DNA from 4 places in the Halomonas sp. SIMBA_159 genome. Region 1 is predicted to be linked to each of the others. Evidence: predicted binding sites of a transcription regulator. Region 1 holds the regulator's gene; each other region holds the start of a gene.

Region 1 (3,298 bases):
GCATTAACAGCCTAGGGTTTTATTGGGTAGAGCTTCGTAGTGTTGTTAGAATACGCGCTGCTCCTTCACCCATCGGCAGTGCGACGACCATGTTACAACCTGACTACTTTGACCCCGCATTGTCAGACAGCGCGTCTGACGATCACCTTTCCCAGCAGAACGACCTGCAGGATGCCAAGCAGAAGCGTGAATTCAACAAGTTGCAGAAACGCCTGCGGCGCGAGGTGGGAAACGCCATCATCGATTACAACATGATCGAAGAGGGCGACCGGGTGATGGTGTGTCTCTCTGGTGGTAAAGATAGCTATACGATGCTGGAGATTCTGCGCAACCTACAGCGTAACGCACCGGTTAATTTTTCCCTGGTGGCGGTCAATATGGATCAAAAGCAGCCGGGTTTTCCAGAGCATGTGCTGCCCCGGTATTTAGATAAGCAGGGTGTGGAGTACCACATTCTGGAGCGTGATACCTACTCGGTGGTGAAGGAGAAAACCCCAGAAGGTAAAACTACCTGCGCGCTTTGCTCGCGTCTGCGGCGTGGCTCGCTGTACGGTTTTGCCGAAGAGATCGGTGCGAACAAGATTGCCCTTGGCCATCACCGGGAAGATATTCTTGAGACGCTGTTCTTGAATATGTTCTTTGGGGGCACTTTAAAAGCGATGCCGCCAAAACTGCTTTCGGATGACGGCAAAAATATTGTGATTCGCCCGCTGGCGTACTGCAAAGAGGCGGATATTGCGGAGTTCTCACGGCTAATGGAGTTTCCGATCATCCCCTGCAATCTGTGTGGTTCGCAGCCCAATATGCAGCGTCAGGTGGTCAAAGAGATGCTGGCGGAATGGGATAAAAAACATCCTGGCCGATTAGAAAGTATGTTTAAAGCGGTCACCAACGTGGCCCCTTCGCAGCTTGCCGACCGTGCGCTGTTCGATTTTGCCGGTTTAGAAGCCAAGCAGGCTGCGTTGATGGAAGGACGCATTCAGGCGTTTAACGTGTAATTGTCTGCGCCTCTTCTTCTGCCAGGGTGATGAGGCGCTGCATATCTAAAATATTGACCTCGCGACCTGAGACGGCCACCACGCTCTGCTGCTGAAAGCGGCTGAGAATACGGCTGACCGTTTCCACCGCCAGACCCAAATAGTTGCCCATATCCGCCCGAGACATGGAAAGCCGGAAGCTGTAAGGCGAATAGCCCCGGCGGCGGAAGCGGTCAGAGAGGGTAATTAAAAAGCTGGCCAGCCGCTGGTCGGCGGTTTTGCGCGATAGTAAGCGCATCATCCGTCGGTCATCGCGCAGCTCCTTACTCATACTGCGGTAAAGTTGGCCGCGCAGCTCAGGTATCTCTTCTGAGAGGGTGTCCAGGCGGTCAAACGGAATTTCGCACACCGTGGTGGTTTCCAGGGCAATCACGGTGCCGGGGTAGTGCTCCTCGTCGATGCCATCCAGACCGACTAACTCGCTGGGTAGAAAGAAATTAGTGAGCTGGTCGTTGCCATTCCCTTCGCTGGTTACCTGCTTCAAACTGCCAGAGCGCACGGCATAAACGCTGGTGAACGGATCACCCTGGCGAAACAGCGGTTCGCCTTTCTTCAGCGGCGAGCGGCGGCGAATAATGGCATCGAACTGGCTCATATCCTCAAGTTCCAAAGCGAGCGGTAGGCACAGCGAACTCAAGCTGCAGGTTTGGCAGCGCGCCTCTTGCAGCAGTGAGCGTCGTTGGCTGGCAGGATATGACATGTAATTCTCCCTTCTTATTAGCCATCATAGGCACAGGGGACAGGTGTCTCAAGGCGCTTATACAATTTTAGAATAGCGCTGGTTGCCCTGACGTTGTAAGTGAGTATCGAAGGCCATCGCTAGGTGCCGAATCAGAAGCCGACCGGTAGGCGTGGCTTGAAAATAGAGGCCTTGGCGCGTTAGCAGACGATCCTGCTCGGCGGTTTCCAGCTGCTCAATGGCGGTGGCAAAGTAGTCAGCAGCGTCTATTCCCCAGCGCTTACTCACCGTGTCTAGGTCGATGGCCATATCGCACATGAGCCGCTCAATGACGTCTCTGCGTATTAGGTCATCCTTATTTAATCTTAACCCTTTCACCGTCGCCAGCCTACCTTCATCTAAGGCCGCTTCATAGTGAGCTAACTGGGTAGGGTTTTGAGCATAGACATCGTCTACCCGAGAAATGGCGGACACTCCTAAACCAATCAAATCACACTGGGCGTGGCTGGAGTAACCCTGGAAATTACGCTGTAGCGTGCCGTTACGCTGGGCCTGGGCCAAACTATCGTCTGGGCGAGCAAAGTGATCCATGCCGATGTGTACGTAGCCTGCTTGAGTCAGCATCTCAATGGTGGTGTGTAGAATCGCTAGTTTTTCATCTGGGCTGGGTAGGTCGGCTTCATTGATGCGTCGTTGAGGGGCAAAACGCGTTGGCATATGGGCGTAGTTAAACACCGACAGCCGAGCGGGATTAAGCTCAATGACCTGATGAAGCGTATCGGCAAAACTTTGCTGGGTTTGAAACGGCAGGCCGTAAATCAAATCCAGATTAAGTGAGCGAAAGCCAAGGCGGTGTGCCTCATCCATTAAAGTTTCAGTAAGTACCCGCGGCTGAACGCGATTAATGGCCGTTTGCACCCGTGCGTTGAGGTCCTGCACGCCCAGACTTAGCCGGTTGAAACCGAGTGATTGCAAATGACGCAGCGTAAAAACATCCGCTTCACGAGGGTCAATCTCGACGGCATAGTCTCGGTCGGGCGAGCTGGATAAGCCAAACCGAGCGTCTAGGCGGTCAATTAAATCGCTCATTTGAGCGAGGGTCAGAAACGTAGGGGTACCGCCTCCCCAGTGTAGCTGCTGCACAGGCCGCTGGGTGTCCAGATGACGTGAGGTGAGCACCATTTCTCGGTCTAGCCGCGATAAGTAAGGCTCTGCGAGGGCGGTATTTTTCGTAGCGATTTTATTACATGCACAATAAAAGCAAATTTTGCGACAGAACGGTACGTGCACATAGAGCGAGAGCGGCTTTTGGCTGGCGTTGCTGCGCTCAAGCGCTTGGGTTAGATCGTCAGCGGTGAATTGATCGTGAAACGAGAGTGCCGTTGGGTATGAGGTATAGCGAGGGCCGCTGGTGTCGTAGCGGCGTATCAAAGCGTCGTCCCAGGCAGTGGCCTCAGCCGCTGCGGAAGTAGGGTGAGCGAGGGCAGCAGTGGCATGAACGGGCATAGGAAGCGCTCCGGCGTAACAGGGCAAGCAGATAAACGGATGCGCCTATGCTATGCCAGCGCACTGGGCAAAGCGT
Region 2 (3,298 bases), on a different contig from region 1:
CGTCACGGCCGAACGTCTGCTCGTGCCAGTTGGTCACGCTGAAGTTCTGGTTCAGAGCGGTAAAGTCGTAGCCCGCGACCCAGCCTGCCATAAAGCCGTTCATACCGGTGTAGCTATTGCTTTGCACGCGCGCGGCACCGATGAACGGTTTGAACCACAGGCCGTTATCGAACGTAGTGCGGTAGCCAAGCCCCAGAATTTGGTCCTGCTCGCGGCCATTGAAGCCGTAGTCACGGAAATCATACACATGGGCGTACAGCGAAAGCGGGCTGTCGCCCAGGTAGATGTGCGAGGTCACTTTACCGGCGGTACGGAAGTTGTCTTTACCGCCACTGGCTTGGTCGAACTGATCGTTGGTCGGGTTCTCGAAATCGAAGAAGCCGTAAAATTCGCCCCAGCTAAAGCCGACGCCGCCTTCGATTTCAACAAATGTAAAGTCGCTTTTCGCCGCATTGCTGGCGGTGCGTGCTTCAGTACCGTTAGACCAATCCAGATAGTTGACTGAGACGTTGGCAAACGACCACAGACGGTCAAGGGTTTGCGGCTCGGCATCGTCGGCAAACGCAGGGGTTGCCACGGCAGCACTTGCCAGTAAAACGCCAGCGCCAAGCGTGACGAACGAAGAAGAACGAGAGAGGGATAGAGCAGTCATGGAAGCCTCAACAGGGTTGTATCTCGGTGCCAGGGCGGCTGGCATACCGACGTTATGGGTCGTGTGGGCTGGCGTTGATGTTAAAATTATAACATTGAGTGTTATTTTTTTAACGTTGATTTGCAAGTATTGTCACATCAACGCTGTTTAAATGTGATACGCGCATCATGCGCGGATGAAAGGGTGCATTGCAGTAGAAATAATCCAGTGGAAATAAGTGAGGGCCTGGCTCAGCATAGAGCGCTTGGCAGGGCATAATGCTGATAACAAAATGAATCATAAGGAGATGCTGGACATGAACGATCGGAGCGCACAGCGCTTGGCAATGCTGCAAGAGGCGCTGGCCAGCGGGGGAACGCTACATCTTCGTGATGCCGCTGAGCTGTGCGGAGTCTCCGAAATGACCATTCGACGGGATCTTTCAACGCAACCTTCGCCGATCAGCCTGCTAGGCGGTCGACTGGTCATGGCCAGCTACCCCGGCGTGACGCCGGTGTACGACCTAACGGAACAGCAGTCGAGCCACTATCAGGTCAAGCAGCGTCTTTGCCAGCGTGCCGCCAGCTTTATTGAAGAAGGCGATACGCTGTTTATCGACTGCGGCTCAACGCTGATTCCGCTGCTTAGCCAGCTAAGCCGCTTCCGCGAATTAACCGTAGTGACCTACGCGCTGAATGTGGCTAACGCGGTGGCAGTCTTGCCGAATGTGCGTTTGGTGTTACTCGGCGGGCTTTTTTACGCTTCCTCCCAATCGTTTGGTAGCGACGGCATGGGCGCAGCCATCGAGCGTTTGGGCATCAATAAAGCGCTGATTTCCGCTGCTGGGGTGGATTGCGAGCGAGGCGTGAGCTGCTTTCATTTTCATGAAGTTGGGCCTAAACAGGCGGCGATTGCCACCGCGATGCAGCGGCTGTTGATTGTCGATGCCAGCAAATTTGGCGTGGTGCGTCCGGCCTATTTTGCTTCGCTGGAGGACTTCGATATCGTCGTCACCGACGATGAGCGTGCCCCCGGCTTGTTAGAGCGCCACCCGCTGCCCACGCTGAGCATCTCGCTCGCCTAACAACAGCCACTCCTCAGCCACTCCTCAGCCACTACTCCCCAGAGCCCTGTGTCCTGTGCCCTGTGCCCAAACGGGGGCGCAGGGTGCGGCATAACGTCTCTTTCTGATTGACCGAGATCAATAGAAAATACTTTAGTCTTAGTTGATGCACGCAAGGTGCGCGGTTAAGGCTCGCCACTAACCCCATGAGGTGGCGAATATTTTTCCCGGAGCAACGTAGTAATGCTCACTGTTTTGGGAAAAGTATGGGGTGATAGTTAGCTTGCTACTTAGCTGGCTAGTTAGCCAGCCAAGCAGTGAGCTGTTTTAGACAACTCTCTGATGAGATCACACCATGCAACTACCTACCCACTGGCGCAGGCGAGGCACTTTTGTGCTCGTCGTATTGTGCTTGCTGTTAACGGGCTGCAGTTCTGCATTGCTGGATCCCAAGGGGCAGATTGGCGTTGAGCAACGCTCGCTGATTCTGACCTCCTTTGGGCTGATGCTGATTGTGGTCATTCCTGTGATTGTGATGACGCTGCTGTTTGGCTGGCGCTACCGGCGCAGCAATAGCGTTGCCAAGTATCTGCCGGACTGGGCGCACTCCAATGCGATTGAAGCTGCCGTCTGGACCGTTCCCTGCTTAATCATTGCCGTTCTGGCCTTCCTCACCTTTAAAACCTCCCACAGCCTGGACCCCCACAAGCCGATTGAAGGCAGCGTGGAACCCATGGAGATCCAAGCCGTGGCGCTGGATTGGAAATGGCTGTTCATCTACCCCGAACAGGGCATTGCCAGCGTCAATGAGCTGGCGTTCCCGGTAGATACCCCAGTGCGCTTCCGAGTGAGTTCTGGCTCGGTAATGAACGCATTCTTCATTCCACGCTTAGGCAGCCAGATTTACGCCATGGCGGGCATGGATAACGACGTTCACCTGATTGCCGATGAAGAGGGCGTCTACCCCGGCCGTTCCACTAACTACAGTGGCGCAGGCTTCTCCGGCATGACCTTCGATGCCCACGTCACCTCTCCGGCGGAATTCGATGCCTGGGTGGAAAACGTGCGTGCCGCCGATGACACCCTGACCTTCCCGGACGGTTACGAAGCTCTAGCGCAGCCGACGGAGTACCACCCGGTGGAGTACTTCTCGGCGGTTACGCCTGAGCTGTATGAGTCGATTGTCAGCAGCTTCCACGGTGGTGACGGCAGTGGGCACGGCGGTCATGCAAGCCACGGTGACGCCATCAGTGATGCCCACGATAGCCACGGTGAATCCAGCGAGCTTGAGAGCGCCAACGCTTCTCAACAGCAGGCCGCGATCGGCCACGTTACCAATCAGCATGCGGGTGATGAACACGCCATGGGCGGCCATCCCACAAGCGTTGAAGCGGGGGGTTAAGCATGTTTGGAAAACTCACGTTAGAAGCAATTCCGTATCATGAACCGATCATTATGGTCGTTGCTGCCGTTATGGCGATTGGGGGTGCCGCGCTACTGGGCGCATTGACGTACTATCGTAAGTGGGGCTGGCTGTGGAATGAGTGGTTTACCTCCGTTGACCACAAAAAGCTCGGCATTATGTACTTTGTGGTGGCCTTGGT
Region 3 (3,298 bases), on a different contig from region 1:
GTGTGGCGCAGCTTGGTAGCGCGTTGCAATGGGGTTGCAAAGGTCGCAGGTTCGAATCCTGTCACTCCGACCAAAATCTATAAAACGCCGCTTACGGGTCACCCCGAGCGGCGTTTTTTGTTTGTGTTGAACATTCATCCAGAACTTGATGCGCTTGAACACTCAGCGCGTCTGCATTGGCACCTGTTAGCGATGCCCATCAGCCTCTTCTCTCGATAAATAATGAGTTGGTACTAGTAACACTGTGCTTTCTGCTGGGGCGGCTCAGCGGGGAAGTTGTCATGACTGCAAAATATTCCAAAGCACCCTCATATAGCTTATGTTGATATATCAACCAACAGGATGGTGAGTGTATGAAACGGGTATTAGCAGTAGCGATAGCAGTAGCCATGGCGGGCGTTGCTTATGCAGATCCCACCATAGACGGCTCTAACCCTCGATACTTTGATCGGTCGCTTGAAGAGATTCGCGCTTCTCTGGATGCAAGCGAGGTCGAGCGCTTTGATGATGCACTGGAAGCATTACTGATGCGCCGCTCTCAAGAGGGTCTCACGGTGATTGAGATGAGCGAGCTTAGTGATGATGAGCTAGAAGATCTCGCTACTGAGGCTCGCCGGAGTTTGCACGGGCTCAGCGGTCAAGAGGTCTTGGCGCTTGCCGGGGAGCAGTCGGACAAAACGAAAGACAGTAATGCACTTGAAGAGCCCATCGCGCAAGAAATGCTGAGCCGCTTTGTTGTGGAAAATGCGCAATATCGGCTGAGTGAAGAGGGCGCCTCGGGGGCTACCCCGGTTATCGAGCTACGTGTCACTAACAACACCGGTGAGCCGGTGGCGCGGGTGCACTTCCGAGGTATTTTACAAAGCCCGGGGCGCTCGGTTCCTTGGGTCGATGAAACGTTCTATTACACCATTTCAGGGGGCATTGAGCCCGGCGAAACGCTGGAGTGGAGCCTAGCACCGGATCGTTCGGGGCCATGGGGGAATCCATCCATATCCGATGATGCGATGCTAAGTATGGAAGTGCTCCGGCTAGGTGATCCTTCTGGCAATACCCTATGGGAAAGACCCTGAGCGTCGTCAGTGCAAAAACCCGCGTCGGCGGGTTTTTTTATGCTCGTCATGATGGCGAAGAAATCAAATATCTTCACCCCGCAGCAAGCCCGGGCTCCCGCTTCAAACCTCAATTATCGTGATTCTAGTTGATGTATATCATCCTTTTACGAGGATGTTTACTGCGCTGCAGCATGGTGGGCTATGCTGATAGTTGGCGTCATAAGGAGTCACGCAATGAATTCTGCATCCCCAGCAGCCGATAAACGTGTGAAATGGCACGCGCTTTCTGAAGAGGAGGCGTTACACCAGCAGTCGTCTTCCCATGTTGGCTTGTCGAGTCAAGAGGCTCAGGAGCGTTTAGCACGTTACGGAGAAAATCGTCTTCAGCGCGCTCAGGGGCGGCCATGGTACCGGCGGCTGCGCGCGCAGTTTGCCAATATCTTAATGTTAATTCTGTTAGTGGCAGCGGTGGCGAGCTTTCTACTTGGGCACCTGATTGATGCTGCCGCGATTGTGGGCGTGGTAGTTATTATCGCCCTGATTGGTTTCTTTCAAGAAGGTAAAGCAGAGCAGGCGCTGGATAGTATTCGCCATATGTTATCGCCTCAGGCGAATGTATTGCGTGATGGTAAGCGCACCACGGTTCCTGCAGAGGCATTAGTGCCCGGCGATATTGTATTGATCGAGAGTGGTGATCGGGTACCCGCCGATGTGCGGCTGGTAGAGGTGCGGCGCTTGCGAACAGAGGAAGCGGCACTGACGGGAGAGTCAGTGCCGGTGGATAAGCAGGCCGCGTTGGTAGGTGAGAATACCGATTTAGCGGAGCGCAACAGTATGGCGTTTGCCAGTACCATTGTGGTGCAGGGCAATGCGCGGGGCTTGGTGGTGGCGACGGGGGCGCACACCGAAATTGGTAAAATTTCAGAATTGCTGCGCAGCGTTGAGAAAATCAAGACACCGTTGCTGCAGCAGTTAGACCGAGCCGGTCGTGTGCTAGCGGTGTTTATACTCGCAGCAGCAGGCGTAACGGCGTTATTGGGCACGTTGATACATCAACAGCCCGCCAGTGACATGTTTATGGCCGCGGTAGGCTTGGCGGTGGCCGCCATCCCCGAAGGCTTGCCCGCTATTGTGACCATTGGCTTAGCTCTTGGCGTACAGCGTATGGCGAAGCGCCAAGCCATTATTCGGCGTTTGCCGGCGGTTGAAACTCTGGGCTCTATCTCCACTATCTTTTCTGACAAAACCGGCACGCTCACCCGTAACGAAATGACCGCGCAAGCGATATGGCTGGCCGATGAGCGGTTTACTATTGATGGCATTGGCTTTGTGCCAGAAGGGGGCTTTCACCGGGTCTCTTTGTCTCAAGGAGCGCTCAATACGCCCGTTGAACTGAAGGAGACGCCTGCACTGACGCATTTTTTACACGCCGGTGCGCTATGCAACGATGCCGAGCTACATTGCGTGGAGGAGCGCTATCAAGTATTTGGTGATCCCACGGAAGGCGCGATGGTGGTCGCGTCTGAAAAAGCGGGTATTGTGACGCAAACGATACGTCAACAGTATCCGCGTATCGATGCTATCCCCTTTGACTCAGAATATAAGTATATGGCCACGCTTCATGCGATGGGAGAGACGCGTAGGGTCTTCGTGAAGGGAGCACCGGATCGCATTATTGAAATGTGTTCCCAGGTGGCCACTAAAGAGGGCGAGCAGCCGATAGAGCAAGCGGTGTGGGAGGCGCGCATTCAGGAACTTTCATCACAAGGCCTGCGGGTACTGGCGATTGCCGATAAAACCATGGAAGGGCAAGAGCCGCTGGACCATCAGCACGTGCAAACCGGCCTGCGCTTACTGGGCATTATTGGCCTGTTAGACCCGCCGCGCCAAGAGGCGATTGAAGCGGTGAGGCGTTGCCAGTTAGCAGGTATTCGCCCAGTGATGATTACTGGAGACCACGCCGCGACGGCGCTGGCAATTGCTAAGCAGTTGGGATTTTCGCAAACGGACAAAGCGCTAACAGGGCGAGAAATGGAAGCCATGACTGATAGCGAGCTGGAAGCGATTATTTTGGAGGTTGATGTCTTTGCCCGCGCGTCGCCTGAACATAAATTGCGTTTGGTAAAAGCCATGCAGGCTCGGGGCGGCGTTTGTTCAATGACGGGCGATGGCGTTAATGATGGTCCGGCGTTAAAGCGTGCAGATGTAGGTGTCGCGATGGGGATCCAAGGCACTGAGGCGGC
Region 4 (3,298 bases), on a different contig from region 1:
GTGGATTTGGCACTGGGGCTTTTTCGTATATGCATCAGCTGATTGGCGAGCGGATTACCGGCGAACTGGCCGAGCCATTTCAGGGTAATGCGCATACCCGTCGTGGTCATGAGCTGGAAGGCGTGGCACGCACGCTTTATTGCGATGCCGCTGGTGAACCGGAACCACAGGAAGTGGGCATTATCCTCAATCACGAGGTGGGCTACTCACCAGACAGTTTGGTAGGTGATAACGGCCTACTGGAAATCAAAACCAAGCTGCCCAAATTCCAAATAGAGGTACTGCTTAGCGGGGAGATTCCCGCCGAGCATGTTGCTCAGTGCCAAGGTGGACTGTGGGTTAGCGAGCGGGAGTGGATCGACTTTGTGAGTTATTGGCCTGGCATGCCGCTGTTTATTAAACGTGCCTACCGTGACGACATCATGATCCGCACGATTGTTGAGCGAGTCGAAGCATTTCATGAGGAGATGGAGCGGCGCATGAGCCAAGTGATGGCTGCGTGAACGGTCACTTTCACAGATATTCCTTTCAACCATTAACGACATAGATGCCGGGGCCACCACCCCGGCATCTTTATTTTTTGGAGGTCATCATGCCCCATAGCAAACTCAAAGCCGGTGAAGTGGCGGGCACCTACTTAGTCACTTCGCCGGTCACAGAAACCGACATCATCACCATGGCCAAGCGGTTCGCACGCCGCAAGCTCGCCAAAGGCCGCAAGATTACTCAGCCTTCGCAAGCGTTTGAGCATCTGCAGCTGTTGCTTCAGGACTATGAGTATGAGGTGTTCAGCGTGCTGTTCCTCGACAGCCAGCACCGCGTCATCCGCTTTGAAGAGCTGTTTCGCGGCACTATTGATTCTGCCAGCGTGTACCCACGGGAAGTGCTAAAAGCAGCGCTCGCCTACAACGCCGCCGCTGTCATTCTGGTGCATAACCACCCCAGCGGTGACCCTGAGCCTAGTGATGCGGATCGGCGTATTACCGAGCGACTGAAGGAAGCGCTTGGCTTGATGGATATACGGGTGATTGACCATGTGGTGGTAGGGAGTGATGGATGCACGTCATTCGCAGAAAAAGGGTATCTGTAAACGTTCATACTCGAAGGTACAGGTACTGCCCCAGGGGCAGTACCTGTCTCCAATGCTCAATTTATTTTTTTGCCTGCCTAGATACTTCCGAAGCTACTAATTGCTGGCCGATACGCTTATCTGGCTGGCTGCGCCACTGGCGCTATTCGTTGGCACCGTGTGACAGGTTCTGTCTTTAAAGCGATATACCTCGATAAACGTGAGCTCAAGTGCGCCTGTGTCGGCAACAGTAATACCCATTAAGCTTTGTATCGCTCACCGAAAACCTAATGATGATGGGAATGAGGCTATGGATACCGCTTGGGTAATTATCGCCTACTTTTTGCGAGGCGCTTGATCAGGATCATATTTCCCTCCGATGCTGTTCAGGTTGCGTTCAGACAAATCATCCATGCTGTTATTGGGGTTATTTATTTGATTTTTCCCAAACCAACGGCCTTAACTGCTGTTGGCTCTTTGGGCGAGTTACTGAGGTGATTATGAGTAACAGTACAAGTAGTCGTTTGCTGATGTTGTGGGTGCCACTTGCTGGGTTTGTCATTTGGGCGGGATACCTGATGGGAACCGAGCACCGTCTCCACCTATTTCAGTTCTTACCTTTCCTCTTTTTGGCAGCATGCCCACTGATGCATATTTTCATGCATAAACACCACGGCGGTCATAAGGACAAAATAGACAAGAACTGAACCACTCTATATATACATGTACGCGCCTGGGAGAAAGACCATGAAAACGACACAACAAGAGCACCGCTTGGGTGTTTCCAAAAACACACTGGTGACTCGGAATTTAAAAATCAAGCCCAGTAAATCCAAACGCATTGAAGAAGCGCTGTCAGATATCGACCGACTCTATGGAATGGATAAGGTGGTCTACAACGAGAAAAACCGAAATATCAGCCTTGCTTACGATGCGCTGAGGCTCTGCATCGATGACGTTGAAAAAATTCTCAAGCTCCATGACATACAGGTCAGCGCTGATCGGTGGAACCGCTTTAAGAAGGAGTATTACCGTTTCGTCGATCAGAACGTTAAAGACAACGCTAAACAGGAACCTTGGAGCTGTCATTAATAGTCATAACGGCTACATGACACAACCAGGAGCAAGACTAGCTAGTTTAGGGTAAGAGCTGCTTGCCTGTGGCCTCGCAAAATCAGACCTTCCGTTAGTCATTTGCCATGTGGCTGCACATAGGTTCTATATTTAATTTATATAGCATCAAAAAACACCGCACAGGAGTCCTCGGCAGTTATTGCTGCTGTGGTTGCCGTTAATACAAGGAGTCGCTTTCATGGTTGGGCAGGATAGAACGCCACAATATAAAGAAAACAGTCTTTCGTTGGTCGGTGCCGTTGCATTAGGCACCGGCGTGATGATTGGGGCCGGTATTTTTGCGCTAACCGGCCAAATGGCCGAAATGACTGGTCGGCTATTTCCTCTAGCCTTTCTGGCCGCTGCCGTCATTGTCTCTTTCAGCGCTTATTCTTACGTTAAAATGTCCAATACCTTCCCATCAGCAGGTGGGATTGGCATGTATTTACAGAAAGCGTATGGCCCGACGCTTCCCACCGCCTTTCATGCCCTCCTGATGTATTTTTCCATGGTGATCGCACAGAGTTTTTTGGCGAGAACGTTTGGTGCCTACACGCTTGAGTTGTTTGACCTGGGGGATCGTTCACTATTTGTGCCCCTACTCGGGGTTGGTTTACTGCTAATAGCCTTTTTGATCAATTTATCCGCCAACCGCTTGATCGAGACCGTCGCCTCGGTGCTCGGATTTATCAAAATAGGTGGCATTATAGTGTTTGGTATTGTCGGCGTGTTTATTGCCGACTCCATCGAAATGGGTGCTGGCAACGATGCACCTACGCCTACGATAACGGGCTTTTTAGGTGCTACGGCGCTCGGCATACTGGCATTTAAAGGCTTCACGACGATTACCAATAGTGGTTCGGAGCTTAAAGATCCTAAGCGGAATCTTGGCAAAGCTATCACGATCTCGATTGCGCTATGCGTGGTGATCTATGCCCTTGTCGGTTTTGCCGTTGCCAGCAACCTATCTTTGCCTGAAATTATCGAAACCCAAGACTACTCCCTGGCCGCCGCTGCCCGTCCCGCACTGGGTGAAGCGGCAGTTGCGTTTACCGTCATTCTCGCCATGTTGGCAACGGCGGGCGGTATCATCGCCAGCGTCTTTGCCGTTTCACG

Evidence for each region. Region 1 encodes FNR, which switches genes on or off when oxygen is low (the NO sensors DNR and NnrR bind a similar motif). Its sites were predicted from a motif close to TTGATNTANATCAA; they were not measured.
Region 2: cyoA (ubiquinol oxidase subunit II) is a predicted target of FNR. The motif match lies at 1,823-1,836, and genes of this name have one in related genera.
Region 3: R0J87_RS15810 (cation-translocating P-type ATPase) is a predicted target of FNR. The motif match lies at 1,202-1,215, and genes of this name have one in related genera.
Region 4: R0J87_RS16955 (DUF2933 domain-containing protein) is a predicted target of FNR. The motif match lies at 1,424-1,437, and genes of this name have one in related genera.

The regions. Positions count from the first base shown of each region.
Region 1 covers NZ_JAWJBT010000004.1:136,029-139,326, reverse strand. The annotation lists gene R0J87_RS04005 (3'-5' exonuclease family protein) at 1-15, shown strand, start outside; gene ttcA (tRNA 2-thiocytidine(32) synthetase TtcA) at 90-998, shown strand; gene fnr (fumarate/nitrate reduction transcriptional regulator Fnr) at 988-1,737, opposite strand; gene hemN (oxygen-independent coproporphyrinogen III oxidase) at 1,795-3,222, opposite strand.
Region 2 covers NZ_JAWJBT010000029.1:23,262-26,559, reverse strand. The annotation lists gene R0J87_RS16675 (outer membrane protein OmpK) at 1-652, opposite strand, end outside; gene R0J87_RS16670 (DeoR family transcriptional regulator) at 948-1,715, shown strand; gene cyoA (ubiquinol oxidase subunit II) at 2,050-3,096, shown strand; gene cyoB (cytochrome o ubiquinol oxidase subunit I) at 3,099-3,298, shown strand, end outside.
Region 3 covers NZ_JAWJBT010000025.1:48,083-51,380, forward strand. The annotation lists tRNA gene R0J87_RS15800 (tRNA-Pro) at 1-73, shown strand, start outside; gene R0J87_RS15805 (DUF6694 family lipoprotein) at 354-1,073, shown strand; gene R0J87_RS15810 (cation-translocating P-type ATPase) at 1,290-3,298, shown strand, end outside.
Region 4 covers NZ_JAWJBT010000031.1:6,432-9,729, forward strand. The annotation lists gene R0J87_RS16945 (lambda exonuclease family protein) at 1-503, shown strand, start outside; gene radC (RadC family protein) at 677-1,090, shown strand; gene R0J87_RS16955 (DUF2933 domain-containing protein) at 1,600-1,776, shown strand; gene R0J87_RS16960 (hypothetical protein) at 1,817-2,161, shown strand; gene R0J87_RS16965 (APC family permease) at 2,382-3,298, shown strand, end outside.